2 regions of the Neobacillus sp. FW104-15D2 genome follow, and region 2 is predicted to be linked to the other one. Evidence: predicted binding sites of a transcription regulator. Region 2 holds the regulator's gene; the other holds the start of a gene.
The links. The regulator Rex, encoded in region 2, represses fermentation and respiration genes when NADH is low (regulators of the CRP and FNR family bind a similar motif). The targets are predictions, from matches to a motif close to TTGTGAAATATTTCACAA.
Positions count from the first base shown of each region.

Region 1: the regulator Rex is predicted to act here: its motif matches at 4,703-4,720, upstream of AC3WR0_RS14980 (DoxX family membrane protein).

Region 1 is NZ_JBYTCJ010000018.1:23,818-47,375, reverse strand. It holds gene AC3WR0_RS15010 (proline iminopeptidase-family hydrolase) at 1-169, shown strand, start outside; gene AC3WR0_RS15005 (DoxX family membrane protein) at 400-912, shown strand; gene AC3WR0_RS15000 (CarD family transcriptional regulator) at 1,150-1,635, opposite strand; gene hpt (hypoxanthine phosphoribosyltransferase) at 1,841-2,371, opposite strand; gene AC3WR0_RS14990 (DoxX family membrane protein) at 2,590-3,102, shown strand; gene AC3WR0_RS14985 (DUF7847 domain-containing protein) at 3,469-4,362, opposite strand; gene AC3WR0_RS14980 (DoxX family membrane protein) at 4,802-5,314, shown strand; gene AC3WR0_RS14975 (acetyl-CoA C-acetyltransferase) at 5,360-6,544, opposite strand; gene AC3WR0_RS14970 (DoxX family membrane protein) at 7,201-7,713, shown strand; gene AC3WR0_RS14965 (DoxX family membrane protein) at 7,873-8,385, shown strand; gene AC3WR0_RS14960 (S53 family peptidase) at 8,685-10,880, opposite strand; cyclic di-GMP riboswitch class I at 10,939-11,032, opposite strand; gene AC3WR0_RS14955 (hypothetical protein) at 11,407-12,183, shown strand; gene AC3WR0_RS14950 (alpha/beta-type small acid-soluble spore protein) at 12,275-12,469, shown strand; gene AC3WR0_RS14945 (2-hydroxyacid dehydrogenase) at 12,571-13,536, opposite strand; gene AC3WR0_RS14940 (acyl-[acyl-carrier-protein] thioesterase) at 13,716-14,468, shown strand; gene AC3WR0_RS14935 (hypothetical protein) at 14,686-14,958, opposite strand; gene AC3WR0_RS14930 (glycoside hydrolase family 2 TIM barrel-domain containing protein) at 15,134-18,976, opposite strand; gene AC3WR0_RS14925 (carboxymuconolactone decarboxylase family protein) at 19,742-19,894, shown strand; gene AC3WR0_RS14920 (carboxymuconolactone decarboxylase family protein) at 19,946-20,239, shown strand; gene fabF (beta-ketoacyl-ACP synthase II) at 20,350-21,591, opposite strand; gene AC3WR0_RS14910 (sulfurtransferase TusA family protein) at 21,894-22,073, opposite strand; gene yedE (selenium metabolism membrane protein YedE/FdhT) at 22,143-23,366, opposite strand; gene AC3WR0_RS14900 (permease) at 23,416-23,558, opposite strand, start outside.
Region 2 is NZ_JBYTCJ010000049.1:13,421-22,354, reverse strand. It holds gene tsaB (tRNA (adenosine(37)-N6)-threonylcarbamoyltransferase complex dimerization subunit type 1 TsaB) at 1-333, shown strand, start outside; gene rimI (ribosomal protein S18-alanine N-acetyltransferase) at 350-799, shown strand; gene tsaD (tRNA (adenosine(37)-N6)-threonylcarbamoyltransferase complex transferase subunit TsaD) at 796-1,818, shown strand; gene AC3WR0_RS24360 (ABC-F family ATP-binding cassette domain-containing protein) at 2,188-4,116, opposite strand; gene moaC (cyclic pyranopterin monophosphate synthase MoaC) at 4,337-4,828, shown strand; gene AC3WR0_RS24350 (redox-sensing transcriptional repressor Rex) at 4,855-5,508, shown strand; gene AC3WR0_RS24345 (YdiK family protein) at 5,701-5,901, opposite strand; gene AC3WR0_RS24340 (CPBP family intramembrane glutamic endopeptidase) at 5,898-6,632, opposite strand; gene groES (co-chaperone GroES) at 6,914-7,201, shown strand; gene groL (chaperonin GroEL) at 7,275-8,909, shown strand.

The sequences.
Region 1 (23,558 bases), on a different contig from region 2:
AATGGGAAGACGCATTCCAAATTCCCGCGTAGGCATCTGCCCTAACGGCAGCCATCTATCCATGTGGGATGATCCAGAAGTTTACTTTAACTTCATTAAAGAATTTATTAAAGATGTTGAAGCAGGCCGCCCTGTTAAAGGCGAAGCTGAACCGGCAGCAAAAGCTTAATATGTTTTGAAAAAGACTCCTTTTTTGGAGTCTTTTTTTGATTGACTCATCTTTTAAAAAGGATGAGTCAGTTAAATAATACGAGCTGGAATGCTCAGCTGTAATATTTTGTTCAAAATGTTTTGACGGAATTGTGAAACCACGCACAAACCCCCCTCAAATTAAAATCATTAAACTATAATGACAATGTAATCACATTATTAATATTAATTCATAAAGGGGTCTTCAAAATGTTTAATCAAACTTTAAGGGAAAACAAAGTCTCTGCTATCATTCTTGCTTTCATTCGTTTATACGTCGGCTATGCCTGGTTCGAAGCGGGCCTTCACAAAATCACTGGCGGATTTGATGCTTCAGGATTTTTAAAAGGCGCGATCGGCAATCCAGTAAAAGGTCCAGACGGAAGCATTCTTTACGGAACATATCTTACTTTCTTAAAAAGCTTCGCTCTTCCTAATGCTCACATCTTCAACGTTTTAGTTCCTTGGGGCGAGTTACTTGTAGGTATCGGCTTGATTCTTGGATGCTTAACTACAGCTGCAATGTTCTTCGGTTTAGTGATGAACTTCTCTTATCTAATGGCTGGCACTATCTCTTCTAACCCAATGGATATCCTGCTAGGTGTTATTATCTTAGCTGCAGGCTTCAACGCTGGAAAAATTGGCTTAGACCGCTGGGTGATTCCTTTCATCCGCAAAACTGTATTAAAAGGAAACAATCATACTGTAAAACAAAGTGCATAAATAAGAAAATCACCTTACTCCAACCGGGTAAGGTGATTTTCTTATTCAAGGCCAAATCTCAGTCTTTCATCCGGAAAATTGCCCTAAGACTGCCTGTCATGGACAAATTTCGGAATCAGCCTTGAAAATATCTAATACAAAAGCACCTTACTCAACGGGAGTAGGTGCTTTTAATGAAAAGTAATTTTTGAAGTTGCTATGGGGTAATGGGGTGAAATGGAGCGGAAGTGTGTAGTTTTAAACTAGAACGCTGTTTTTTAGAAATTCCACAGCTTGCACTTCATTAATTCCTTTGATTAATTCTAATTCACCCAAAAATATTTTCTTGGCATTCTCGAGCATTTGCTTCTCAACGGAATTAAGTGACTTTTCTTTTTTAATCCTTAATAAATCCCGAAATACTTCGGCACCTTCTTTTAATTTTCCGGTCCTCATTTTATCGGTGTTGATTTTGAATCTTTGTTTCCATGGCAATGACAAATCTGATTCTCCATTGTGGAAAATGTCTAAAACATTCTCCATATAATCCTCGTCTGCAACTAAACGAATATTGGAATTGTCGATCTTCTTAAGGGGAATCATCACCTGCATGGTATTCCCGTAGATTTTGATAACAAAATATTTTTGTATCTCTCCCTGGATCTCTTTTTCTTCAATTCCTTCAATAGTTCCTGCACCGTGCATCGGATATATAATGTTGTCGCCAATTTCGAACAAATTCATCCACCTCCGTTAAACTCCTTTAATCATAGCACTTTTTTAAAAAATAATCAAATAATATATATTATCACTGTTCAAAAGCACTCGTCAATAGTTTTTGCTCATTTGTTGAATTTTTTTTAAATCCTATCCTCACCTTAAAGTAAGCGGTTTCAAAACATTAAAATAAAGCTGCTCATTGCTGAACAGCTTCCAAAATAAAATCCGGTTATTCCACATACTCCACACTCGCAATATAGGGTAAATTACGATACTTTTGACGAAAATCTATCCCATATCCCACAATAAATTCATCAGGTATAACAAAGCCAACATAATCTACAGGCAAATCAACTTTTCTTCTCTCAGGTTTATCCAAAAGGGTACAAATCTTTATTTGTTTTGGCTTATGTATTTTTAAGTGATCGAGCAAAAAGTGCAATGTAAGACCGCTGTCAATAATATCTTCAACCACTACTACGTTCTGGTCTGTTATATTAGCATCAAGATCTTTTAAAAGTTTTACCTTCCCGGACGTTTCAGTGTCATTTCCATAGCTGGAGACCGAAATGAAATCGACTGCTATCTCTCCCTTCATCTTGCGAATCAAATCCGCAGCAAAAACAAAAGAACCTTTTAGTACAACAATGAAGGTTATAGGCTCTTGGCTAAAGTCGTTTTGAATTTCTCCTGCAAGCTGTTTTACCCTTTGTCTGATTTCCGTCTCGGTAATCATTCTTTTTTTGATTTTATAACCCATTCCCTCACCCCTATATTCCTTTTATCGTATTTTCCCCTATTTTTCCACTGATTAATCTTGCAGCTCTCAAGCCTTTAAGATCATGCATGTCATATTCTGTTCAAAATGTTTTGACGGAATTGTGAAACCATGCACAAACTCCCCTCAAATTAAAATCATTAAACTATAATGACAATGTAATCACATTATTAATATTAATTCATAAAGGGGTTTTTAAAATGTTTAACAAAACTTTAAGGGAAAACAAAGTCTCTGCTATCATTCTCACTTTCATTCGTTTGTACGTTGGCTATGCCTGGTTCGAAGCCGGCCTTCACAAAATTACCGGCGGATTCGATGCTTCAGGATTTTTAAAAGGCGCGATCGGCAATCCAGTAAAAGGTCCAGACGGAAGCGTTCTTTACGGAACATATCTTACTTTTTTAAAAAGCTTCGCTCTTCCTAACGCTCACATCTTCAACGTTTTAGTACCTTGGGGCGAGTTACTTGTCGGTCTTGGCTTAATTCTTGGATGCTTAACTACAGCTGCAATGTTCTTCGGTTTAGTGATGAACTTCTCTTATCTAATGGCTGGCACTATCTCTTCTAATCCAATGGATATCCTGCTCGGTGTTATAATCTTAGCTGCAGGATTTAATGCTGGTAAAATCGGTTTAGACCGCTGGGTAATTCCTTTCATCCGCAAAACAGCTTTAAATGGAAATAACAATACTGTAAAACAAAATGTTTAACCTTTTTGCATAAGTAATATAAATCGAAAAGCACCTTATTCCTAATGGATAAGGTGCTTTTATTAGTTAGCCTTTACTCCCTGAAACTGTGCATTCTGTTGATTTAGGAGAAAAGGTGAAAATACTGCTTACAATTATTAGAGCGAATAGAAGAACAAGCCAAATCCTTAGAAGCAATGAATTTTTCACCGGCTCCCTGCCCCTTTCAGGAATCGGCTCTTTCGAGTTAGTTCGATTCTTCAAGCCACTTCATAACAGTTCTGCGGAAGGAAAAATATTCTTTCAAGTGCTCCGTGCCTTATTTTCATCAAGCATGATTATCACCTTGCGAATGTATTTATAGGTTTTTTATTTGGTATTCTTGAATTATTCCTTTATATCTTTTGCATCATGCCTGGTCTTTAAATCAAGATACATAACCGCATAACCAACTGAGAAGAACAAAGTTGTAAATAAGCTTGTCAAGTTGGTAATAATCGAATTTAAAACACTATTCCCAAGAACGGCCGAGAAGGTTCCCTGTACAACTAAACTGATTGCGGCAACGATTAAATAAAACACAATATAAAGACCAAGAGTTGCCCAGGTACGTTTCCTCGAAAGTCTCCAGCTCCGTCCAAAGCCTGGTGACTTTTTATCAAGGACAACCGAAGCAAAATAAAAACTCCAGCGAGTTAACAATAAACCTATCCCCAAGGCAAAGCCCAAAAATAAAATAATGCCGAGGAGGACTCCCAAAAAGGGATTGGCCATGGCCCCTAAAAAGCTAATTAAACCGATAATAATTCCTGGAACAATGATCAGTCCTGTAACGATTAAAACGAATAAAAGTGTGCTGCCAAGCATCGGCCAAAAGCGGGAAAAGCCTTCTTTTAACACTAAACGGACCGTAAACTCTTCATTCCTGCGAATATGATTTATCACAAACAGAATAGCGGCATCGGTAACCGGAAAGAAAACAAGACTTATCACACCGACTACTATCAATCCCCAATCGGCACTAATGCTGCTGGAATTTATCGTTCCATTAGTACCTTCTTTAAAACCGGATATAATCTGTTCATACCAGGCGCCACCGCTGCCAGGTTCCCTTATAAAGCTTTGTCCTGAAAAAAGCTGAACAATCGCTTCAAGGAGGAAAACAGGTCCCATAATAATAAGTAAAATCATGAGCAAATCCTTAAAATGCGCCTTACTCAACGAAAAAGTATGATTCAGAATTTCTCCAAATCCCATTGGTTTCGTAAATCTATTTTCCAATCGAAAACCCCCTAAAAAGTAAAAATAAGTATGACTTATTTTATCATTAATCAAATGTTTTGAGAGAAAAAGTAAAACAAAGAAAATAATTACAAAAATATTCAAAATCGGCTCTCAGAAAAAATCGATTTTCTTGGCGGGAATTTATGATAAATTGTTAAAAGTGATTTTACTAGGCCGCAGATCCTCAGTTTCCAACGGGGCTCAGGCTTTTAAGATTTATTCCTTAAAATCGAAAGTGATGTTACCTAGGTTTCCTTTAGCTGCCTTCCTCCTCCTGTCCCTGCAAATAGCCCATTAGCTTTTCCTGTAATAATTTGTTCAAAATGTTTTGACGGAATTGTGAAACCACGCACAAACTCCACTCAAATCAAATTCGTTAAACTATAATGACAGTGTAATCACATTATTAATACTAATTTATAAAGGGGTCTTCAAAATGTTTAATCAAACTTTAAGGGAAAACAAAGTCTCTGCTATCATTCTTGCTTTCATTCGTTTATACGTTGGCTATGCCTGGTTCGAAGCTGGCCTTCACAAGATCACTGGCGGATTTGATGCTTCAGGATTTTTAAAAGGCGCGATCGGCAATCCAGTAAAAGGTCCAGACGGAAGCATTCTTTACGGAACTTACCTTACTTTCTTAAAAAGCTTCGCTCTTCCTAACGCTCACATCTTCAATGTTTTAGTACCTTGGGGCGAGTTACTTGTAGGTATCGGCTTGATTCTTGGATGCTTAACTACAGCTGCAATGTTCTTCGGTTTAGTGATGAACTTCTCTTATTTAATGGCTGGCACTATCTCTTCTAACCCAATGGATATCCTGCTTGGTGTCATTATCTTAGCTGCAGGCTTTAATGCTGGTAAAATCGGTTTAGACCGCTGGGTGATTCCTTTCATCCGCAAAACAGCACACAAAGAAAACAATCATACAATCAAACAAAATGTCTAATATAAAAATCACCTTACTACAACCAGGGTAAGGTGATTTTTTTATTTATGCTCTTTCTAAAATAATAGCTATTCCCTGGCCGCCACCGATGCATAGTGAAGCAAGTCCATATCGTGCTCCACGAAGCTTCATTTCAAGGGCGAGCGAATAAGTAATCCGAGCACCGCTTGCTCCTACTGGATGACCGAGTGCTACCGCTCCTCCATTGACATTTACTTTCTGCGGATCAACTTCCAGCGCTTTCATGACAGAGATTGATTGGGCCGCAAAAGCCTCATTAAATTCAATTAGATCGATATCATTCCATGTCAGTCCTGCTTTTTTCAATGCAGCCTGACTCGCCGGAACAGGACCAAAACCCATTATATTAGGATCTACTCCTGCAATTCCCCATGAAACGATTCGTGCTAAAGGCTCAATATCCTTTCTTTCCTTTAAAAAGGACTCTGAAGCCAAAACAACTGCTGCAGCTCCATCATTAATGCCGCTTGCATTTCCGGCAGTGACGGTACCGTCTTTTTTGAAGGCTGGTTTTAATTTTGCAAGATTATCGAAATTGATGTCTGGACGAATATGTTCATCCTCGGAGACTACTGTTTGCTTATTTCTTTTACCAGTTATCGTTACTGGTACAATTTCCTGCGCAAACCGGCCAGATTGCCTTGCCGCAGCGGCTTTCAGATGCGAATTCATGGAAAACTCATCTTGTTCCTCGCGAGTGATAGTATATTTCTCGGATAGATTTTCTGCTGTGATCCCCATGCCGCAGCCAATATACTCATCTGTTAGTGTCGACCAAAGCATATCGTCAATTGGAGGAGCGCCGTTTGGAGAGCCAAACCTAGTGCCTCTCAGGACATGCGGCGACTGGCTCATATTTTCTGTCCCTCCAGCTACAGCTGTTTTGGCATCACCCAGTATCATTGTCTGGGCACTAGAAACAATAGCCTGCAGACCTGATCCACAAAGCCTGTTCACTGTAAGCGCAGGTGTTTCCACCGGGATTTCGCTTTTCAAGGCAATATGACGAGCCAGATAGGATGAGGCCTTCGTTGTATGAATGACATTTCCAAATGCTACATCTTCAATTTCCGTTGGAGACAGTCTGCTTCGTTTTAAGGCTTCGTTTGCAGCCGTTACGGCAAGATCAATATCACTTACATCTTTTAGAGAACCGCCGAATGAACCAAAAGGCGTTCTTGCTCCGTTAATAATATAAATAGATTCCAATTTTCTCTCTCCCCTTTAGCTTTTAGATTTTAATAGGATGATTTTGCCGAAGTAAGGTCTTCTGAATTTTACCGATAGATGCCCTTGGGAATTCCTCCACACTTTAAAATGGGATAGCTGCTCTGCACAAAATGCTCTTATTTCTTCCTCTGATAAGTTAGAAATATACGCAATAATTGCTTCCTATCTCAAATTATCTGGAACTCCAATTACAGTACAGTCGGTTACCCCCTTGATAGCTTGATATAACATTTTCTATTTCTATAGAAGAAACATTTTCTCCTGCTCTTTTAATCAAATCTTTATACCGGTCTACAAACCAGATCAATCCTTCCTTGTTTCTATAGCCCATATCACCTGTATTCTACCCCTGAACCATATTTGTTCATGAAAGGAATGAAAAGTGCGGATAGAAAATGCTGTAAGAACATCCCGAGTTTAAGCTGATTATTAGTGCTGTTAGCAATTTGTAAGAGCTATATGAGGATTCAATCTGGCAGGTAAATACTATTAATCTTCCTCTTGTAATATTTTGTTCAAAATGTTTTTACGAATTTGTGAAATGATGAGCAAACTCACCTCAAATCAAAATTAATAAACTATAATAACAGTGTAATCAAGTTATTAATATTAATTTTCCTAAAGGGGTCTTTAAAATGTTAAACCAAGTCTTAAGAACAAACAAAGTCTCTGCTGTCATTCTCACTTTCCTTCGTTTATATGTTGGCTATGCCTGGTTTGAAGCCGGCCTCCACAAAATTACCGGCGGATTCGATGCTTCAGGATTTTTAAAAGGCGCTATCGGCAATCCAGTAAAAGGTCCAGACGGAAGCATTCTTTACGGAACTTATCTTACTTTCTTAAAAAGCTTCGCTCTTCCTAATGCTCACATCTTCAACGTTTTAGTTCCTTGGGGGGAATTCCTAGTCGGTATCGGCTTAATTCTTGGATGCTTAACTACAGCTGCTATGTTCTTCGGTTTAGTGATGAACTTCTCTTATCTAATGGCTGGCACTATCTCTTCTAACCCAATGGACATTCTGCTTGGTGTCATTATCTTAGCTGCAGGCTTCAATGCTGGTAAAATCGGTTTAGACCGCTGGGTTATTCCTTTCATCCGCAAAACTGCAATTAAAGAAAACAACCATATCGCAAAACAAAATGTTTAATAGCTAACAATATAAAAACTATGATTCTAGTCACAGGTTGTTCAAAATGATTTTACAGAATTGTGAATGGTTGGAAAAATCGGCTTCAAAGTCAACTAAACAAACTATAATAACAACATAAACACATTATTAATATTAAATTATAAAGGGGTCTTCAAAATGTTTAACCAAGTCTTAAGAACAAACAAAGTCTCTGCTGTCATTCTCACTTTCCTTCGTTTATATGTTGGCTATGCCTGGTTTGAAGCCGGCCTGCACAAAATTACCGGCGGATTCGATGCTTCAGGATTTTTAAAAGGCGCGATCGGCAATCCAGTAAAAGGTCCAGACGGAAGCATTCTTTACGGAACTTATCTTACTTTCTTAAAAAGCTTCGCTCTTCCTAATGCTCACATCTTCAACGTTTTGGTTCCTTGGGGCGAATTGCTTGTCGGTCTTGGCTTAATTCTTGGATGCTTAACTACAGCTGCTATGTTCTTCGGCTTAGTAATGAACTTCTCTTATTTAATGGCTGGCACTATCTCTTCTAACCCAATGGACATTCTGCTTGGTGTCATTATCTTAGCTGCAGGCTTCAATGCTGGTAAAATCGGTGTAGACCGCTGGGTGATTCCTTTCATCCGTAAAACAACATTAAAAGGAAACAACCATACTGTTAAACACAATGCTTAATTGATAGTTAGAAATGATCTTTTTGTAAACATTGTTGCTCTTAACGCTTGTAAGTGCCCAATAATCACGGGGTTATTCGGACTACACTAGCATTTCCATTAGCCTTTCTGTCCGAATCACGGCGCTATTCGGACTCCACCGGCTGATACAGGAGCCTTTCTGTCCGAATCATGACTTCATTCGGACTCCTCCGGCTGATCCAAGAGCCTTCCTGTCCGAATCACTGGGCGCGCCATTTTTGTTTAAAAATATACAAATGACGGCCTCTTTTAAAGGAGGCCGTCACTGATAATATAATTCTATTGCACTTGCAGGCTTACATCATCCACAAAGAAGTCGGTTGGGTTGCTGCTGTCATTCGTACCTTTAAAGGCAATTTGGACAGTCTGCCCTTTGTAATTTAGGAGACTGTAGCTTCGCAGCACCCAGCCGGACGCTGTTCCATCATTCAAGGTTAACAATGTTGCGAGTGCGGAGCCGCTTGTATTGCGAACCTGTGCGTAGAAATAATCATAGGCATGGCTTGTTTCTGTTGTAGAAACATAAGTCCAGAACGTTAGCGTCGCACTTGTTGCGGTAGAAGGAATCGTAACAGTTTGATAGATTGTATCCGTACTGCTGTTATATCCATTTAGATAAGCTGAGTAGCTGCCTGTATGCGGACGGGATGTATCAACGAGCTGATAGCCGCCAATACTAGATTCGGTCCATGGTGATTGGCCGCTTTCAAAACCGCCATTTGTAATTAGTTGAGTGACAGTGCCACCTCCGCCTGTTCCTCCGCCGGATGAGGATCCGTTGATATCGCGAATCAAGTTATAAGCATCAGGAGTCCCAATACCTGAAGCCATATCATAACCAGTTGTTGCCGGATAGTACAGGTTACTTCCGCTTGTGACATCGTGGAAAGCGTTATAGGTTTGAGTTGTATTAAACATCTTATAAAGTGTAGGGTTTGCCTGGCCAAGGTTTCCCTTACCGTTTGCTGCTGCATATTGGTTATTGAGCGCAGCAATACCCGCCCATAACGGTGCTGCCGCTGATGTACCGCCGACTACAGTCCAGGCTCCCTGGCTATAGATGGAATATCCAGTGCTTGGATCAGCATCTGCTGATATGTCCGGAACCTCACGTTTTCCGTTCGAGTAACTATTTTGCACACCAGTACCAGACTGGAACGAAGGCATTGCATAGACTTTTGACAGACCGCCGCCTCCACCAGTTTTATTGGTGCTGTTAGCCCATACTGATTCTGAACTGTAAGAGGATCCGCTTAAGTTCAGATGAGTTCCGCCAACACCTGTTACATATGGGTCGTTTGCTGGGCTGTCGACCTCTAAAGTAGAACCGCCGGAATCATAAGCTCCATTGTCACCTGATGCAGCAAAAATACTTTGTCCCTGGGTAGCATATTGCTGGAATATGGTATGCAGGCTGTTCATTGTAGCACTGGAAGCATGCTGTTCACCGATTCCCCAGCTGACAGAAATTGATTTTGATTTATTATCAGTTGCTATTCTTTGATAGTTATCAATTAGGCCTTGATCTGTGTTTGGCGCTTCATAAACGACTACCTGTGCTTTTGGTGCAATCGCGTTGATTACCTCAATATCCAGTTCTACTTCGACTTCACCCTGGCCAGCTGCACCGCTATATCCATCAACGTATACATTTGTAGGCGCAGGGCTTCCAAGACCATAATAATTACTATAGGAAGTAATATTCGAAGCCTTATATCCATCAAGTTCCATTACTGCTACTGTTTGGCCTGATCCTGTATAGCCGGCACTTGCCAGCGGGCTGACATCATAAGCCCCTTTCAACTCAGTTGGAGTATAACCGCCAGACGGGCCGCTGCCCACTCTTGGGTTAACAGCTGCGGGCTTATTACTTACTTGAGGTGATTGTTTTCTGACTTTAGGATGTGTGTAGTGCGCCTCATTATTAAGACCTTCTACATCGGTAATGACTCCCTCAAATTCTGCAGGTATCTCAGGAGCCTGTTCATTCGCAAAATAGTTCTGCCCTTTGGAATTTTTATAGTCATTGATGGTTACTGCAAATGCATCTTCCATCTGTCCGGTTGTTCCATTAACTGTGATAAAAGCATTGTTGGATGATACACCCTGAACTTCAAATCCTTTGCTTTTTAAAAAACTTTTTACATTCTCGACCGTTTGATCCGTCGGGCCAAATTGACTTCTAAATTCTTCAGGTGTTAGGTACTGCTTGTAATTTGGGGAGGAAGGGTCATTGAGACTTGCAATAAAGCTATCCAGCTTATCACTGTTTCTTAATTGCAGGGCCACCGTTAAGGAAGCCTTTGTACTGCGGCTGGTATGGCTAATCAGCTTTCCATGTGCTGCTGCCATTGGCGCTGCACCTTTTAACTGAACGTGGCTGGGAGCTGCAGCGTAGCTTGGACCTCCTGACATGCCCAGTGTCAGGCTTAGTACGGACGCAGCAAGTGGCATTAAAACTTTACTTCTTTTCATTTTTTCACCTCTCCATTTCCCCAAACAAAAAATCTCCAACGTGGCACATTTTTACCAGTCTGGCGGCCCGACTGCCGTGGAATCGTTTGCTGTCTTTCTTTAGGCTCGTGGCTTTGCGTCACCATCTTTCAATGGTTTTGCTTTTTCATTTGGAATAATTTTTCCGATTATCTAGCATTTTAGCTAGTTAAAAATACCAAGTATATAAGTCTATAAGCATATTTACAATTAAAATTTGATGAGAAAACGAAGAGAGTCATAGGGAAATCAGCACTTCTGTCGAGTGGGATGTTTTATCGCATCAGCCAATACTCCTGAAACGAAATTTTCCCAACCTCTATGTCGTCCTAAAGTCTCATACAACCGACATTAAACTTGTCACTTTTCAACAAAAAAAGGCAGTACAAAAGACCGATTAAGATGCTCTTTTTCCTATGTTCAATAAACTGTCACAATTCTCAGCAAACACCCCTGCCCTTTTGAACCTTTTTTTCTTATATAGAAGGTGAAAGGGTGGTGCAATTAAATGAATTTAAAATCGGGTAATATTGCAGGGTTTGAGGAATATTCACAGTTCTCATCACTTAAGGAATTTAACACTCATTATGAAAAGTGGCTGTCAATACATAAGGGTGATTTTTCAAAAGGTGAATTGGTAGGGTTAAAACGTCTTGTCCGTTTCGCCGCTAAGGTTCCTGGAGTCTGTAATGCAAAGATTGGTACTATTTTAAAAGCAATTAATGAGGACTATCATGATAATGGTATCTCACGATCTACATTTAAGCGAATGATACAAAAAGCTAAAGATTTAGGCCTCCTTACTGTTCATGAAACAGAAAGAAAAAATGGATCCCAATCAAGCAATTTATATATTTTTAATCGTTTTCCATCAAATGAACCACCCAAAGAGGAAAAAATGAACCACCATAATGAAACCATTAATCTTTTAAAAACTAATAATCAAAAGATAATAAAACGTCAGGAAGAAAAGCCCCAAGAATTAGATCACACTTTTGTCAGTGATAGAGTTCCCCAGCCTTTTATTCAAGTGGCAAAGTACTTTTTTCCAGAAGCGAAAACCATCGAAGAATATTGGCATATGGTCCTGGTTGCAGCATATCGGAATAATTACGAGAAGGAAAAGGATTGTGTTCTTGATATTGCCATTCGATCTTTCCAGCAGCTCATTCGAAAAATAAAAACAGCCAAGGGAGTAAAACAGCCAATTGCTTACTTCTACGGCATATTGGATAACAAATTTGAAGAGCTTTTTGTTCAGGAGTTATTTGAATTGGCAAATTGAGGAGTACTTTGGGGAATTAGTATTTTCAAATAGGATACATTAAAAAATGAGCAATATAAATTGCTCAAAACCTTGCAGGGAGTGATGTATCATGGCTAGAAACAAACTTTTGGTTCCTGGATCCGAGAATGCTCTGGATCAGATGAAAGAAGAAATCGCCAGCGAGTTTGGAGTTCAACTTGGTGCTGATACGACCGCACGGGCAAACGGTTCAGTCGGAGGAGAAATGACAAAGCGTCTTGTCGCCTACGGTGAACAGGCTTTAAGAAATCAGCAGGGCCGATAACCCTTAGATTTCAAAAAGAGCTGCCCCGTGAAATGCGGGGCACTCTTTTCCTGATGTTTAAGCCAAAGTTTGTTATAAATTTTATTTCAATGAAGTTTCCGCTATTTTGTTTTTATTAACGTTGGAGGGGTGTCTCCCTTCAAACCTGCTACAAGGTTGACCGCTCCCAGCATCGCCATTTTATATCGCGTTTCATACGTAGCTGAGCCAATATGCGGAAGTGTAACTACATTGTCCATAAATAGAAGATGATTATCCTCTTCAACTGGTTCCTGAGTAAACACATCTAGTCCTGCACCAAGTATTTTCCCCTCATGAAGGGCTTGAATTAATGCTTCCTCATCCACTGTTTTACCTCTTGAAGCATTAATAAAAATGGCCGTTTCCTTCATAATCTCAAACTGTTTCGCTCCAATTAGTTTTTCCGTTTGTGCATTCAGGGGTGTCATCAAACATACAAAATCGGACTGTTTTAACAGATCCTCCAATGAGCAGTATGTGGCCCCATACTTTTTCTCGGCCTCTTCGTTTCTGGAACGGTTATGATATAAGATGTCCATATCAAAACCGAAATGAGCCCTTTTTGCAAGAGCAGATCCGACGCCGCCCATTCCGATAATTCCTAATACCTTGTGATGCACATCGACACCAAACCATTTTTCTTCTAAAGTTTGTTCCCAGTTGCCTGTTTTTACCCATTGATCCAATTCTGGGATCCTTCTGGCTGTGGCTAAAATTAAACCCATAATTGTATCAGCTACTGTATCATTAAGAACATCCGGTGTATTCGTTGCCATGATTCCTCGTTCAGACAAAGCTTCCATATCAAAATTGTCATAGCCAACTGAAGTATTACAAACTATCTTCAACTCTGGTGCCTGATCCAATAATTCTTTATCTACCTTTAAACCCGACCCCAATATACCCTTCGCGTCCTTTAAGCTCTCGAGAAAAAGAGGATAATTATGCTCATCCAGATTTTCAAAGTATGTAATTTCACAGCTTCCCTGGATAAAATCCAGCACTTTTTGATCAACCTTCTTATAAACGATTACCTTTGGTTTCATAATTAATCCCTCTCTATCATTTGTTTGGAATAATTAAAGTATATATCTCAATATACGTCAGAGCTATATATAAGATCAAAGTTTGGATTTTTATCCACTTAAAATTATATGTTAAAATAAAATGGAGCAAATATATTGGATAAATAAACCTTGGAATTTTAAGTAAAGGAGTAATCGTTTTGGAAACAGTATCCTCCGTATTTAAAAAGAACTTCCATATTGATTTAAGGGAGGTTGATTTTACAAAAAAGCTAAAGTTGAGTACTCTTTTCAGCCTATTCCAGGATATTGCAAGTGAAGCTTCTGCAGATATTGGGTTTGGGATTGAAACCCTGGATAAAAAATTCGGGGTGGCTTGGATCTTAACCCGTATTCGCGTCGAAATAGGAAGGATTCCTTCCTGGGATGAGGAAATTACAATTGAGACCTGGCCGCTTGAACCAAGTAAGATTGAATTCGACCGGGATTATCTTGTGAAAGATAAAAACGGAGAAATTATTATTAGAGCTGTCTCGAAATGGGTCATCATGGATATTAAAGAGAGAAAACTTCGGCGAACTGACGTTATTGGCATCAAATATCCAGAAAACATTACAGAAAGAGCTATTAATGGTAAATTAGGAAAGCTAAAAGCTTTTGGAGAACTTTTACCTGCCTATGACAAGGTTATTGGTTATAGTGATATCGACTTTAATGGCCACTTAAATAATTCTAAATATGTAGATTATATAATGGATTGTTTTCCCGTTGAAGATCATTTAAACTACTCCATCAAAACCATCGATCTCAATTTTAACAATGAAGCATTACCTGGTGAAACGATAACACTTTGCAAGGACACTTCCTTTACAAATAAAAATATAATCTATATTGAAGGTAAAACCGCAGATAAGGTTGTTTTCAAATCAGAGGTTGCCATTGCAGCAAAATAAGAAGCCGTCTCACTATCGTAAAGGGTGTCGTTTTGAGTTCATTTTCAAAAAACATCAAAACCACAGTTAATGGTTACATAGAAAAGGAACGTCTTTATAAAGGCGTTCCTTTCTTCAACTAAAGCTGAAGATTTTAAAATTCCCCTCCCAAACCTGAATTCCTAGAGAAAGTCCTTCTCTCCTTTTGAAATTAAATCACTTCTAGATGGAACTTAATTTAACATATTGATACTTGGCCCTTCACGATTTCTCCATTTTTATCGTTAATATAATCTGTTCCACTCTCACAATTTTCCTTATTCGCCCACTTTATTACATACCTATTATCTCTATGACTTATTGAAGTTACTTTCACCTTCCCCATATTACGAGAATGATATTTCACTACAATATTTTTTGCTTGTTCTTCAGAAACTTTAGGCTTTGAAAAATAATATCCACCAGAGGACAAGATTAGTATTAACATAATAATAATAGTGAATTTCTTCATTCCACCACCTCAAATACATAGACGTTCATTTGGAGTCGGAAGTTTCCTCTATTTTCTTATTTCACTCACATGCCAGTAAGTCAGCACGTGATTGCTCTTATTGGAAAACTCAACCTATCATAATAGTAAAAAATCCACCTAAGCCATAAACAAAGGTGGATTAAATCTTAAATTTTTATTTTAAGTGTATTGCATAGTCCCTCTGATTTAAACCATCTTCAGAGGTGACTCTTACGATTGCGGTACCTGGCAGCGTTGGTGATGGAATGATCACAACTCTTCCATTATCCGCAGCAGTTGCACTGATTTCAGACGTTTTGTTACCCGCTTGGACAGTGTATTCGGTATGTTCGCTGTTAAACCCAGTTATAGATTGTCCATTTAATTGAAGAGTTTCCAATGAAGCGGTTTTGTTATAGTTAACTTCATTTCCTAAAACCTCAAGTTCTGAAAGGGTTATGTTTCCATTCGCACTTCCAGGTGCTTTGCTTGTCATATTGTATCTTATCTTTGTTGTTGAAACAGGATCAAAGGTAATAACGGTTGCCTGGTTTGAAACTTCGGCCCATTTTACATGGAGGTTTGAAACCGGAACATAGCTATTTCCATTCCAATAGTTGACCTCCAATTTAGAAGGCAAGGAATTGGTAGAATTTAAAGTAAAGTACAGATTGGTATTATCCAAATTTTGAGGAGTTTGCCATTGTACTTCTACCCAATCCTGGCTTCTTGCACCTGACATTGCAGGAAGGTTTGCGGTTGCTGCTACTGAATATTTATTTGACCATCCTCCATACTCCTTATTTCCATCAATTAGAGCGGCAGGAACCGTAGTAGCGAGGCCACTAAAGCTTGCTGTTGCTTTTGGCTGGAGCTGCCCGGACATTAATGCTAAATTCGCATTAGCATGGTAGTCGGCAGTTACCCGAATATTCGCCAGTGCCTTTTTCGTTGTTCCAGGGATTTCTCCTGTTACTGAAATTTGGCCTTCCTTTTGATATTCGTCAGGTTTTATTTTTTCCCATATCACTGAAAACCTTTGATTCACTCCGTCTGTATAGACTACATTAGCTGTAAGAGGGAGTGTTGGAGCTGTTCCTGTTGGAACTGCCGTCGAATAGGTTTCAATATTGGATACATCATAAACTGTAACAGCTGCCTCGGCTTTTTCACCTACTCCTGTTACATGGCCTTTTGCAAAATAAACTCCTGGCTGATTACCGGCATCTTTAGAAAGACCCGTCCACTTAACTGGGTACTCCTTGATTGACCCATCTGCATATACTCCTTTCACCTTGCTTGGCAGCTCAGGATTTTTTCCTGCTTTAATACGAATATTAACAGGCTCAAAACCAGCCAAATCATGATTTCCCTTTACTTTATTTGAGAACACCGTAGTGGCTGAAGGCAGCAGCCCATCTGAAGAGGCCGTAATGGTAATAGCTTCCTCATTATTGGAAGACTGAATGATCGCTAATGCTTTGCCATTAAATGCTTCTCTGTGAGAGGCTTTATAGCTTTCAGCACTTTCTTCGCGTCCATTATCCACACCCACCAATTTTCCGCCATTTACCTTGAAATCAATTAAATTATTAGCGCTGGGAACAACAACCCCATTTTCATCAACAACTTCAACAGTCACAAAGGATAAGCTTTTTCCATCGGCATTAATAACTTTTTTATCAGGAGTCAGTTTTAAAGTATATGGTGCTCCTGCCGTAGCAATTTCATCTTTCGCTACTTCTTTTCCATCTTTAATGGCAACAGCCGTTAATTTACCTTGTTCAAACGGTACTTTCCAGGTTAAATGCAGCTTACCTGCACTGCCATTTGGACTTGTATAGCTTCCAGGGAATTTACCATCTTTCACCGTTTTATCATCACCAACAGCTTCAGTTGTTTCTAAATAAGACCGTCCATCGACTGTTTGTTTCGTATCGAATTTTCTTATTCCAAGTGATTTTCCGTTTAAGAACAACTCGACTGTATCGACATTCGAGTAAGCCCACACATCTACTTCTTCTCCTGGTTTATAATCGGTCCAGTTCATTGGTACTAAGTGGACCATTGGTTCTTTTGCCCATTGGCTCTGATAAAGATAATAGGCGTCTTTTTCAAAACCAGCAGTGTCGACTGCACCAAAGAAAGAACTTTTAACCGGGAAGTTATCCCAATATGGAGTCGGTTCACCTAAGTAATCAAACCCCGACCATAAGAACTGCCCTGCAAAAAACTTTCTGTCCCGGTCCTTCTTTAATCCGTATTCCCCGCTGAATGTCCAGGAGGATAGGTTGTTGTCATAAGACGAGGTTCCCATTTGTCCTGGCGTATAATCAACAGCTGTATTTAATGAGCCTGGCTCCTTATAAATTCCTCTTGTAGAAGTTTCTGAGGATGATTCCGATTCAAAAAGAATTAAATTCGGATATTTTTTATGCAACTGGTCTACCGATGAGGCGTTATTGTAGTTTAATCCTAAAGCATCTACTTTCTGGGCAATTTGTTCTTGTACAGAACCGTCTCTTGGTATACTCCTGTATTTATCTGAGCCAATGGTTACTGGCCGTGTTGTATCAATGGAGCGTATATCCTCAATCAATTTTTGGGCAATCGGAACTCCTATTGTTTTTGTGGAGTCCGGAATTTCATTACCAATCGACCATAAAATAATCGATGGCCAGTTCTTTGCACTGTTTACCATTTCTTTTATATCACTGTCACTATACTCGTTAAAAAATCGGGCATAGTCATTGGGTCTTTTAGGTGTAACCCAGGCATCGAATGCTTCGACCATCATCACCAACCCTAATTCATCACAAGCTCTGAGCACATCCTGGGAAGGTGGGTTATGAGAGGTTCTGACCGCATTAACTCCCATGCTTTTCATTATTTTCATCTGTCTGAGCACTGCGTCATAATTTGTTGCTGCGCCAAGCGCCCCTAAATCATGGTGCATGTTCACACCCTGAATTTTTAGGTGTTTACCGTTTAAAAAGAAACCTTCATTAGGATCAAGCTTGAAATACCGGATACCAAATGGGGTAGTATAACTGTCCACTGCTTTTCCATCAATCATTATGTCTGTTTCTAATGTATAAAGATAAGGTTTTTCAGTTGACCAGAGAGTAGGATGATCTACCTTGATGTTATCCTCAAAGCTATTATCTTTACTGTCCAAAGTGGCTGATGATTTATTTTCGGCTACAACATTTCCCTTCGCATCTTTAACTTTGGAAACCAGTACAGCCTCCTGGTTATTGCCACTTTCGTTTGATATGTCGGTCTTAACTTTTACTGTTGCATAGTCCTCTTTAATAGTAGATTCCAAATCCGGGGTAGTAACAAATGTACCCCATCTCTTTACATGGATGTTATCTGTAACAGTTAAGTGTACATCCCTGTAAATACCACTGCCTGAGTACCATCTGCTGGTTGGCAATTGATTTTGTACTTTAACGGCAATTACGTTAGGTGTTTCCCCATCGGTATGTACCCATTCAGTTATATCGTAGCTGAATCCTGTATACCCATATGGGTGCTTGCCCAATAAATGACCATTAATATAGACGGACGAATCCATGTAAACACCATCGAAGTCGATGTTAATTTTTTTATCCTTCATAGATGGCTGTAAAGTAAAAGTTTTACGATACCAGCCCAGACCACCTTCGAGGAAACCTGTCCCCGCTTCAGCAGGCGCCTTTGCAGTCGGATTTTGTTCAATACTCCAATCATGAGGGAGGGATAATGTTCTCCAGGCTGAATCATCAAACGCAGGGTCTTCTGCATTTTCATACTTGCCATCAGGGTCTGTGATATCTTTGGAATTCACTAATACAAACTTCCAGTTTTGATCAAAGTCCAAACTTCTTTGCCCATCGTATTTAACCATTACAGGTGGTGCTTCATTATCATTTGCTGAAACTGTTTGTTGAGGAATCATGCTAGTAACTAATGTCCCAGTCAGCACACATGCAAGAACGCCGAAACGTAAATTTTTAAAGACTTTTCCTTTCATTCTTATCTTCCTTTCCATCCATTTTAGTTTTTTGGAAAAAATCAGCTTTCGTATAGCCCTTTAGGAGGAAGCCCTGGTTTTTCTTATGCGTGCAGAATTTTTTGCATATAAATTCTGATTGGCTTAAAAAGCTAGATTGTAAAACCTAGATTAATCAGAACTACTCTTTCATAATCCCTCAGGAATTTAAAGTTCGCTTGGTCCTTACACTCCTTTATATAATAATTTGTACTCTCTCATATTTCGTTCCCCTAATTAAATGTAACCGTATTCATAATTATACAATTCTAGGAAAATTAATAGGGTTGTATTAACAAGGACTTTTTTGTTATTAACTGGATTATATTGTTATATTTCTGTTAAATTTCGAAAATTACAAAAACATTACTAGCCACCAATATTAAAAATAGGATAATTTACTCTTTCACTTTTATAGACAACCAATATACAAAAAAACCTATCATATTTTGCTAAAGGGCTTCATTTTCTAAAAAGTTGAACCGAAGTAGTGATAGTCGTTTTGACAGTTTTCTCTATTTGAATCCGAATCATCTTTATGCTTCTGGAATTAAAATGAATTCTTAATTTATTAAAAACGGTTCACTTCTTGTAAACCAATGTTCAATATTCTTCTGATGTGTATATTTTTCTGAATATTATGATAAAAAAACCAAGCAGGTATCTTTTTAAGGAGGAAGGCAGATGGCGAGAATTCCTTACGTGGAGTATGAGCAGGCAACTGAAGAGACAAAGCAATGACAGGTTGTGAATATTTATAAGCTTCTTGGCAATCATCCAAAGGCATTACAGGGTTTAATGGGGTTAAGCTTGGCAACTTACCGCTCAGGGGAATTAGATCCCCAATTGGCGGAACTTGTTTACCTGCAGACCTCTGCGCTTAACCAGTGTCACTACTGAATACCGACCCATATTATGCTCGGTCGGAGCGTAGGTTTATCAAAGGAAAAAGTGGAGCAGTTGCAACAATGGAGGGAAAGTTCGGTTTATAGCGAAAAAGAACGGCTGATTTTGGAATACACCGAGGCTTTAGTCAAGGACATCCGTATTTCCGATGATTTGTACAAGCGTGTCGCCGAAATATTTTCTCCAAAACAAATCATTGATATTTGTTTTACCTCCGGGATTTCTGGAATCATCAACCGCATTCATGGCACTTTCCAAACCGAGGTAGATGAACTCACTTTAAACCACAAGTTCGTAAAGGAAAGGCAAAATGCTTTTAAAGAGGATTCTCACCTATAGAAGTGGCCTGCAATTCCTATAAAAGAAAAAGGAAGCATCCTATTTGATAGAGGATACTTCCTTTTATAGTTCCTTGCAGAAATAGGCTGTTACGCCCCGTCTAGCATGGTTTATTTACTAAACCTCTTAAATATTAAGGTGGCATTATGCCCGCCAAAGCCTAATGAATTGGATAGAGCGATTTCTATATCCTTTTTCTTAGCCACGTTGGGAACATAATCTAAATCAAGTTGTTCATCAGGTGTTTCATAATTAATAGTTGGAGGCAGAATTCCTTCCTTAATGGCTAATAGAGAAAAGATCGCCTCAAGGGCACCCGTTGCGCCCAGCAAATGGCCTGTCATCGATTTTGTTGAACTTACGGAAAGACCATAGGCATGTTCTTTAAAAACTTCCTTGATGGCTAACGTTTCATACAAATCATTATAATAAGTGGAAGTTCCGTGTGCATTGATATAGTCCACTTGTTCTGGTGAAATATCAGCATCGTCTAATGCCAGTTTCATGGATCGCTGTGCACCTTCTCCCTCAGGTGCTGGGGTTGTAATATGATGGGCATCACCGGTCGCACCATATCCAATCAGCTCTCCATATATATGAGCACCTCGGGCAAGAGCATGATCTAAATCTTCTAAAACCAATATCCCAGCGCCTTCCCCTATAACAAAGCCATCGCGATTTTTATCAAAAGGGCGGCTTGCTGATTTGGGATCCGGATTTTTCGAAAGAGCGGTCATATTAGAAAATCCTGCTACGGTCATTTCAGTAATCGTTGCCTCTGTTCCGCCGGCAATCATCATGTCCACGACCCCATTTTGGATGGCTCTGAAGGCATCACCTATGGAATTAGCGCCAGATGCACAAGCTGTAACTGAACAGTTATTGATTCCTTTTGCTCCAATTTCAATGGAGACTTGTCCTGCGGCCATGTCTGGGATAAACATCGGGATTGTAAAAGGATTAACTCTTCTTTGACCTTTCTCTAAAAATTTCCGATGCTGTTCCTCGAACTCACCCAAACCGCCAATTCCTGATCCAACCCAAACACCAACCCGTTCTGGTTGAATATCCTCACCAATCTGAATGCCCGCATCCTTAACAGCCATTTTACTTGCAGCAACAGCGAACTGACTGTACCGGCCCATTCTTCTTGCTTCTTTTCTATCCATAAATTCTTCTGGTGCAAAGTTTTTTACTTCAGCAGCAATTTTAACATCAACTTTTTCAACATCGAATATTGTTGCCGGAGCAATCCCCGACACACCATTTTTTATATTAGTCCAGGTTGTAAAAGCATCGTTCCCCAAAGGAGTAACTGCTCCAATACCTGTTACCACTATTCGTCTATTCATTTGTTGCCCCCCTTTTTCATTATTCCATTATAATTCATAACTAGTGTTAAAAAGAAGGGATTGTATTTTTAAAAATTTTGGAAGAAAAAAACCTTTAATAGATTCTGCTGACAGACTTGGAGAAAACTGGTATTTTGTAAGCCTAACACCCACTGCAATTTCTTTCAAAACTTCCCTGCAGTCTGCAACTAGAACATCTTCTCCCTGCTCCATTCTTCCAGACGGAAAAATCCCATTTAAAAAGTGAAAATTTTTATTCCTGAAAAAAAACAAGACTAGGAAAATCTTTCCCAGCCTTGTCTTTATTTTATAACTCGAATATAGAAATAAATGTCTTGTCCGAATTTTTCCGGTTTAGTGATAAGCTCATAGCCATGTTTGATGGCCTCCTCCGGCACACTTCGAAATGATTGCGGACAATCTGCAATCACCTGTAACACTTCCCCGATTTTCATGGTTTTTAGCGCGTCCAGCGCATAAATGACAGGGTATGGTCAAGGCTCACCACGAATATCTAATGTATAATTCACATCAGTCTCTTGTAACAATCGTTATGCCTCCTTTGGTGCAAGTGGCTCTGTCTTTTCCTGTTTAATGCCATTACCATAACGGAACTGCTTTTCCCACCAAGTGGAGAATAAGAACCAGACCGCTAACATGGCAAGAGTCCCAAGAAGAGCTCCGGTTGGACCCCACTCCTCGATTAAGTTCACCTTATTCCAGTTTTTCGTAAGAGCATTAAAGATGCCGAGATGATCCCAACCATATGCTAAAAGGGTTGCACCTACGATATTTCCTGCACCTACAATCCAAAATAGTATTTGTCCTTCCATGGCACGATACATCATTCCTGTTTCACAGCCCCCGGCAAGCACAATACCAAATCCGAATAACAGACCACCAATCACAGTACTGGGAGCCGCCATCTTAATGAGCTGGACAGAGCCGTTTTGAATATAGATAAAAGTAATAACGACACTGATCATCATTCCCACTGCAATTGCTTTTGACATTACCGCACGTCCACTTACCCACAAATCTCGGAAGGCAGAGGTAAAGCATATTTGTCCCCGCTCAATCAAAATCCCAAATAGAGCTCCTGCGATTGCACCAACGCCCAAAAGATTTTTCCCCACTGTGAAGAAGTAAATAATAATTCCAGCGTAAATGCATCCCAAAAGCAAACCTAAAATCGGCTGTATGTTGGCGCTTTTTTCATTTACTTTTTTAACTGGCTTAACGGAACCCTTCCGTAAGTTAGGCTTTCCAAGCCACCATTTTGTGTTTACTACCTTCACACCCAGGTATGTTCCAATAGCCGTCATCAGCATAAAAATCCATGCATGGAAGGAAAACTGCGGAACACCTGTAAAAAAAGCAGCTAAGTTACACCCAAGGGCTAATCTCGCACCAAATCCGGCAATGATCCCGCCGATAAAGCCTTGAATAAGCCGGCGCTTTTGTTTTGGTACACGAATTTTAAAGCTATTGCTTAATAAAATCATCATTAATGCTCCAGCCAGCATCCCAATTACAATCCAGCCATCTGTGCGATCAATTGGTGTTCCCTGAATTCCCACCAGTTTAAAGTAAGCCCATTGTGACACATCTACTCCAAACCATTGTAAGATATGACCTCCTAATCTAGTAAACTCCCCTGTTACTGCCCATACTGTTCCGGTTATGCCAAAATACAAAGCACTAATCAGACCAGCTAGACTGATGGCAATATAGGGATTCCAATACTCCTTAAAGATTTTTTGATACAGATTCATATTTAACCTGACAACTCCTCTTATAAAGAAATATTTAGCGATTCTTTTATTACAGAATAAACATTCCGGCAATTCCGCTTAAGATCCCTAAAAGGACTACCGATCCCGCAACGAAGAATAATACTTTCTTTGGAAATGATTTTGCAACAAGAATAAGTGAAGGCAGACTAATTGATGGCAGTGTAATTAACA
Region 2 (8,934 bases):
ACGGCTTTATTTAAAGGTGAAGAGGGACAATTAAAGCAAATTGAAAAGGACCAATTAGCCCTGATGGCTGAATTTGCGGAGAGCTTAAAGAACCGAAAAGAACAAATTCTTTTTATTGGAACTGATCTTCATATTCACCGCCCGCTAATTGAAGAGATTCTTGGCGATCAGGCCCAATTTGCTGAAATGACAGAACATAACCCACGGCCGTCTGAGCTTGCATTACTGGGGAGAAACAGGCCCTCCGAGGATATACACAGCTTTGTTCCTAACTATATTCGCCTGGCGGAGGCGGAAGCCAGTTGGTTAGAGAAAAATAGAAAAACTAATTAGGGATAGGATTTTAAAAATGGATAATACATTTTCTTTTCGTTTTATGCAGGAAAAGGATATTGAGCAAGTTCACAGGATTGAAGAGCTTTCTTTTAGTATACCCTGGAGCAAGGAAGCTTTTTACAATGAACTATTTCAAAACAAGTTTGCTGTTTATATAGTATTGGAAATGGACGGAAATATCGTTGGTTACTGTGGAGTTTGGATTGTAATTGATGAAGCACATGTAACCAACGTAGCCATTTTACCGGAGTTCAGAGGAATGAAACTGGGTGAAGCCCTCATGATGTGTTTAATGAACGTTGCAAGAGAAAAAGGCGCTAAGACAATGACTCTTGAAGCTAGGGTAACAAATCACGTTGCACTGTCACTTTACCGGAAAATGGGATTTCAAAATGGCGGAATAAGAAAAAATTATTATACGGATAATCAGGAAGATGCTTTAGTAATGTGGGTGAATTTATGAAAAAAGATCAATTAATTATGGGTATGGAAACTAGCTGTGATGAAACGGCAGTCGCAATCATCAAAAATGGCCGGGAAATTGTGGCTAATGTAGTAGCATCTCAAATTGAAAGCCACAAACGGTTTGGCGGAGTTGTACCGGAAATAGCATCGAGACACCATGTCGAGCAGATCACAGTTGTCCTGGAGGAGGCTATAAACCAGGCAGGTATACAAATGGCAGACTTGGATGCAATAGCTGTCACGGAAGGGCCAGGGCTCGTAGGAGCGCTCCTGATTGGTGTAAACGCAGCGAAGGCATTAGCCTTTGCGAATAACCTGCCGCTTGTTCCCGTTCACCATATTGCAGGCCATATTTATGCAAACCGCCTGGTAACAGAAATGAAGTTCCCTCTCTTATCTCTAGTGGTATCCGGTGGCCATACTGAACTTGTTTATATGAAAGAGCATGGGCATTTTGAAGTAATTGGAGAAACAAGAGATGACGCGGCCGGAGAAGCTTATGATAAAGTGGCCCGGACCCTTCATATGCCATATCCGGGAGGGCCCCACATCGACAGAATGGCACAGGAAGGTTCTCCCACCATTGATTTGCCGAGAGCCTGGCTGGAGGAAGGTTCATACGATTTCAGCTTCAGCGGTTTAAAGTCAGCTGTCATTAATACTGTTCATAATGCGGAACAGCGAGGGGAGATCATTGAACCCAAAGATCTTGCTGCCAGCTTTCAGGAGAGCGTAATAGATGTCCTTGTTACGAAGACATTAAGGGCAGTAAAAGAATATAAAGTTCATCAGGTATTGCTTGCTGGCGGAGTAGCAGCCAATAAAGGCCTAAGAGCTGCTTTAGAAAAGGCGTTTAGCGAACTAACGGATATTGAACTGGTCATCCCTCCTTTGGCTCTATGTACGGATAATGCTGCAATGATAGGGGCAGCAGGAAGTATATTATTCGAAAAAGGAAAAAGGGCTGACTTAGCACTGAATGCTAATCCAGGTCTGGATATTGATATTTATAATTAATGTAGGAGCAGTGTATTCATAAGATACACTGCTTTTTTGTGTAAGACGCCGTTGATTTAAATGTTGATATTAGCAATTATCAACAATGAAGTTAAACTTAAACTATGGAAAAAAAGAATTATTGTGGATAAACAGAAAATCATTTTTCGAATTTTTAAGTAAATGTGGACCAATGACCATGATTCTGTGGATAATGTGGATAAGTTTAGCTTATTCTGTGGATAATGTGGAAAAACTTCAAATGTGTTGTAAGTAGGCTCTTTTCTTTGTGAATAACTTTGTGGATAAAAAAAACACCGGCTTTTGAACCGGTGTTTACCAGATAATAGAGTTGCTTTTAATCATACGTTTACTGTCAGTTTCAGTATTTCATTCTGCCAGCTCGGCCCACTCATCCATTGTTTCTTCAAGTAGAAGTTTTGCCTGTTCATTTTTTTGATTGATTTGATGGACCTTTTCATGATCCTGAAAAACAACTGGATCACATAGTTGCTCCTCATATTGCTGTATTTCATTTTCAAGCTCTTCTATTTTTTGCTCGACTTCCTCCAGCTTCCGCTTTCGCTGGCGTTCAAGCTTTTTAGCTTCTTTATCTAGTTGGTAAGAAGTTTTTTCTTGTGTTTCAGAGACCGTTATTTTGCTGTTTAAATCAAGAGAAGAGCTTTCCGCTTCTATTTCAGCCAATTCCTGTTTCTTTTCGACAAAATAGTCATAGTCACCAAGATAATCAACGGCACCTGATGGGTTTAACTCCAGAACTCTAGTACCAATTCTATTAATGAAGTATCGGTCATGGGAAACAAATAAGATTGTTCCCGGGTATTCCACAAGTGCATTCTCAAGAACCTCTTTGCTGTCCAAATCAAGGTGGTTTGTCGGTTCATCAAGGATAAGCAAATTAGCTTTTTGCATCATAAGCTTTGAAAGGGCAAGACGTGCCTTTTCACCGCCGCTTAAGGTCGATACAATTTTAAGAACATCATCGCCCGAAAATAGGAAGTTCCCCAGTACCGTTCGAATTTCCTTTTCGCTTTTGAGAGGATAGTCATCCCATAATTCGTTCAGGACCCTTTTATTGCTTGTTAATTCAGCCTGCTCCTGATCATAATACCCAATGGTAAGGTTGGAACCATATTGAAAACTGCCGGAAAGGGAAGGCAGCTTTTTAACAATCGTTTTTAAAAGAGTGGATTTTCCGATTCCATTAGGCCCGACAAGAGCAATGCTCTCTCCCCGTGTGATCCGGAATGAAATATTTTCAGATACCTTTTTTCCAGAATATCCTACTGCTACATCCTGGAGGGTAATAACGTCATTTCCGCTTTGCTTCTCAATATCAAAAGAAAAAGCTGCAGACTTTTCATCACCTAAAGGCCTGTCCATTCTATCCATTCTTTCGAGTGTTTTTCGGCGGCTCTGCGCTCTTTTCGTGGTGGAAGCACGCGCAAGGTTTCTTTGAATGAAATCCTGAAGCTTAGAAATTTCATCCTGCTGCTTTTCATATTGCTTTATGTCCCGTTCAAGGTTCTCCGCTTTTTGTTTTAAATAAGAACTATAGTTTCCGGGAAATCTTTGAATCTGGCGGCGGGAAAGCTCATAAACCTGATTAACCACCTTATCAAGGAAATAACGGTCATGGGAAACAATCAGAATGGCTCCTTCATAGCCCTGAAGATATTGCTCAAGCCAAGTTAAAGTATCAATGTCAAGATGGTTGGTAGGTTCGTCCAGTATTAAAATATCCGGCTTTTTTAATAATAGCTTACCAAGTGCCAATCTTGTTTTTTGGCCACCGCTTAATGAAGAGACAGTAGTAGAGTGGTCAAAGGATTGGAAATTAAGCCCATGCAGGACAGATCGAATATCGGCTTCATATTGATAGCCTCCAAGTTCCTTGAACTTCACCTGTAAAGAGTCATATTCCCGCAAAATTCTTTCATATCGGTCAGAGTCTGAGAATGCATCGGGGTCAGACATCTTGACCTCCAGCTCGCGTATGGTTTTCTCCATTTTACGAAGATCCTCAAAAACTGACAGCATTTCTTCCCAAATGGATAAATTGGATTCAAGTCCAGTATTCTGTGCCAAGTACCCAATCGTGGCATCCTTTGGTTTTATAATTTCACCACCGTCATAGGAAAGGTGGCCGGCGATAATCTTTAACAGTGTAGATTTTCCTGCTCCGTTCCGTCCTACCAAAGCAACACGGTCCCTGGTTTGCAGTTCCAGTTTTATATTCGATAAAATAAGCTCAGCGCCATAGTTTTTTTCCAGCTGATTAACCTGTAATAAAATCATTTTATTCACCTCAGTACTTACGATAAGTTTAACCGATTAGAGGTACACCGGCAATAAAGTGAATCATGCAAAAGGAATTTAAAAGAATGGAAGCGAAAATATTAAGCAGATTAATATATAAAAACAATAAAAACCAAATAAACATATGTGAAGAATAATACAAAGTTCACACACAATATGGGAAAAATAGTGTATTATTTTGATGAGAGGGGTTTTTATAATGGCTGAATTTACACATTTTAATGATGAAGGCAGGGCAAAAATGGTCGATGTCAGCAGTAAGCCGGAAACAGCACGAACTGCACATGCCCACTCGAGTATAAAAGTTAGCAGAGAAATCTATAACAAGATTACCAACCAGGAAATGAAAAAAGGCGATGTGCTGGCTGTAGCCCAGGTAGCAGCTGTTATGTCAGCCAAAAAAACATGGGACATCATCCCTATGTGCCACCCTATTTCGCTTACAGGTGTAAATGTAACCTTTTCATGGGAAGAGGAAGGCCAGGATGAGTATAAATTAAATATTTCTGCGGCAGTGAAAACAAAGGGACAAACAGGTGTTGAAATGGAAGCGTTAACAGCCGCCTCTGTGTGTGCACTGACCGTTTATGATATGTGCAAAGCAGTTGATAAAGGGATGGTCATTGGGCCAACTTATCTGGTTGAAAAAACCGGAGGGAAGAATGGCGATTTCAAAAGAACGGAACTATAATTCATTAGAGGAGAGAGGAAAGAAACATGAGCAATGAGACCATAAAAATACCACAGGCAACGGCCAAAAGACTGCCGCTCTATTATCGCTTTCTCAATCATCTCCATACATCAGGAAAGCAGAGGGTGTCTTCAGCAGAATTGAGTGACGCAGTAAAAGTTGATTCAGCCACTATTCGACGGGATTTTTCTTATTTTGGAGCGCTCGGAAAAAAGGGGTATGGCTATAATGTTAATTACTTATTGACCTTCTTTAGAAAAACACTGGATCAGGATGAATTGACAAAAGTCGCACTTATTGGTGTCGGAAATTTGGGAACGGCTTTATTGAATTATAATTTCTTGAAAAATAACAACACCAAAATTCAAATTGGCTTTGATATTAGCCCCGAAAGAGTGGGTTCCAAAATTGGTGATGTTCCCGTCTACCATATGGATGACATTGAAAAATACCTAAAATCTGAAAAAATACAAATTGTGATCTTAACCGTTCCCGCTCCTGCAGCCCAGCCGGTAACAGACAGACTTATTAAGGCAGACGTTAAAGGGATTTTAAACTTTACACCTGCCCGTTTGCACGTGCCGCCTACAATAAGAGTGCACCATATAGACCTTGCTGTTGAGCTGCAATCATTAATATACTTTCTGAAGCATTATCCTTCAGAAGAAGAAGCACTTTAAAAAAGGCGATAAACTTATTTTTAGATTTTCGCTCCAAGACACTCGCTTTCCGCGAGCGGTTCGGCAAACTTCAGCTCCTGTGGGGTCCACCTGATCCAATTTTCCCGCTGGAGTCTCCTTTCATGCGTTACAATCAGCGCTGCTTTTTTAACACAGCCTAAAAAATAAAAAGGTGAGTTCCAATTCCGGAACTCACCTTTTTGTATGCTTTTTAATCCTAAAATGAAAACCTACCATCTTAAGGCCTGAGGCTACATCAAATGTGGCCAGCAGAACAAGCAGGTAGGTAAAAAATCCCCATCCATCGTCCTGAACATCCTGAATGGCAAAATAAGTGAACAGAACGCCGAGCAGGAAATAAATGATGCCCGAAAACAAAGGTGACTGTCTCATAAAAATCCTCCAATAAAGCTTTGAATTTTGTCAGCGTCCTGCATCATTCTTTCGATTTGGTCTTTATAAACAGATTGGACTAATACGACAAAAGTATTCATCGCCACGTGAGCGAACATGGATACAAAGATATTTTTCGTTCTGACATATAGAAAAGCAAAGGTAAATCCCATTGAAGCGTACAGTAAAATGTGAACCGGCTCCATATGGGCAAGCGCAAAGACGACAGAACTAATCAAAGCGGATATGAAAAAGTTAAAGCGCTTATATAAGCTGCCAAAGATAATTTTTCGAAACACTATCTCCTCAAGGATAGGTCCGATAATGGAACTGATAACCAACACTAAAGGAAAAGCCTGAATTAATTTTAAAATAGCCTGGGTGTTTTCAGATCCCATATTAATTCCCAGAAGTCTTTCAATGCTTGCGGCAATTGATTGGGCAAAAAGAGCAAGAAAAACACCGCCGATAGCCCATGCCACCGAGCTGCCGACAGAAGTACGGCCTCGGGCAAATTCAGGCGACATTCTTTCTTTTCGCAATAAAAACAATGTAATTAAAAAGGCAGCTGTAAAGCTTATAAGCAGCCAATACGGTATAGCAAGCCGCTGCGATTCTAAAGTACTGTTACCCGAAGCTTCGAGTATATGGGTGACAAGCGGAATTCCGACGAAACTCGACAGCTGCATGGCGATATATACAATTAAAATAATCCAATATTCCTTTTTCAATATATAATCTCCCTTTCAGGCTCTTAAATTAATTTCTGCACTATTCCTCATTCTACTCATAAAAGGCGATTTCTTTCAATCAGAAGGTACTTAGGATGGGCAAAACTGCGTGACCTTAGCCATAATGGTAAGGTTGAAAAAGAGAAAAATTTTTTGGGTTTTTTTATATCTCCTGCTTGCAAAAGGTTAGTGGATTCATTATTATAATAATTGTGTTAGCACTCAACGTGATAGAGTGCTAATAAATCAACTACATAAAAAATTTGAGGAGGTTGTTTGATTTGTTAAAGCCACTAGGTGATCGTATTATCATTGAGCTTGTTGCATCAGAAGAAAAAACTGCAAGCGGTATCGTTTTACCGGATTCAGCTAAAGAAAAGCCGCAAGAAGGAAAAGTTATAGCGGTTGGAACTGGACGTGTTCTCGATAATGGCGAACGTGTTGCTCTTGATGTTTCTGAAGGTGACCGCATTATCTTCTCAAAATATGCCGGTACTGAGGTAAAATACCAAGGAACTGAATACTTAATCGTACGTGAAAGTGATATTCTTGCTGTAATTGGCGAGTAATCATGTGAAGATGGCAGTTAAATAATACTGCCGGACCTGATAAATAATTTAAAATACAGGAGGTTTTTGAACTATGGCTAAAGAGATTATGTTTAGTGAAGATGCCCGCCGCGCAATGCTTCGTGGTGTTGACGCATTGGCAAATGCAGTAAAAGTTACTCTTGGACCGAAAGGACGTAACGTGGTTCTTGAGAAAAAATTCGGTTCACCGCTTATTACTAACGACGGTGTAACGATTGCTAAAGAAATCGAATTAGAAGATGCATTTGAAAACATGGGTGCAAAGCTTGTAGCAGAAGTTGCCAGCAAAACTAACGATGTAGCTGGTGACGGTACTACTACTGCTACAGTTCTTGCTCAAGCTATGATTCGCGAAGGCTTGAAGAACGTAACAGCAGGCGCAAACCCAATGGGAATCCGCAAAGGTATCGAAAGAGCTGTTATTGCAGCTGTTCAAGAATTAAAATCCATTTCCAAGCCAATTGAAAGCAAATCTTCTATCGCACAGGTTGCTGCAATCTCATCTGCTGACGAAGAAGTTGGCCAATTGATTGCTGAAGCAATGGAGCGCGTTGGCAACGACGGTGTTATTACAATTGAAGAGTCTAAAGGCTTTACAACTGAATTGGATGTAGTAGAAGGTATGCAGTTTGACCGTGGCTATGCTTCTCCTTACATGGTAACTGATTCCGACAAAATGGAAGCTGTTCTTGAAAATCCATATATCCTAATCACTGACAAGAAGATCTCCAGCATCCAGGAAATCCTTCCTGTGCTTGAGCAGGTTGTACAGCAAGGCAAGCCATTATTGCTGATTGCTGAAGATGTTGAAGGTGAAGCTCTTGCTACTTTAGTAGTTAACAAACTTCGCGGTACTTTCAATGCAGTAGCTGTTAAAGCTCCTGGATTCGGCGACCGCCGTAAGGCTATGCTTGAGGATATCGCTGCATTAACTGGCGGCGAAGTAATCACTGAAGAGCTAGGCCGTGAACTTAAATCTGCGACAATCACTTCTTTGGGACGTGCTTCTAAAGTTGTTGTTACAAAAGAAAATACAACGATCGTTGAAGGTGCTGGAGATTCTGCACAAATTTCTGGTCGTGTAAATCAAATCCGCGTTCAATTAGAAGAAACTACTTCTGAATTTGATCGTGAAAAATTACAAGAGCGCCTTGCTAAATTAGCTGGCGGTGTAGCAGTAATCAAAGTTGGTGCCGCTACTGAAACTGAATTAAAAGAGCGCAAGCTTCGCATTGAAGATGCTTTGAACTCAACTCGTGCTGCAGTTGAAGAAGGTATCGTATCTGGCGGTGGTGTTGCCCTTCTTAACGTATACAGCAAGGTTGCTGAAATCCAGGCTGAAGGTGACGAAGCTACTGGTATCAACATCGTTCTTCGTGCAATGGAAGAGCCTGTACGCACAATCGCTCACAACGCTGGCCTTGAAGGCTCTGTAATCGTTGAGCGCTTAAAGCGTGAAGAAGTTGGAACAGGCTTTAACGCTGCAACTGGCGCTTGGGTAAACATGATCGAAGCCGGTATCGTTGACCCTACTAAAGTTACTCGTTCAGCTCTTCAAAACGCAGCATCTGTTGCTGCTATGTTCTTAACAACTGAAGCAGTTGTTGCTGACAAGCCAGAACCAGCTGGTGCAGGCATGGGTATGCCTGACATGGGCGGCATGGGTGGAATGGGCGGCATGATGTAATTAGCGCCCAAACCCCTTGATACAT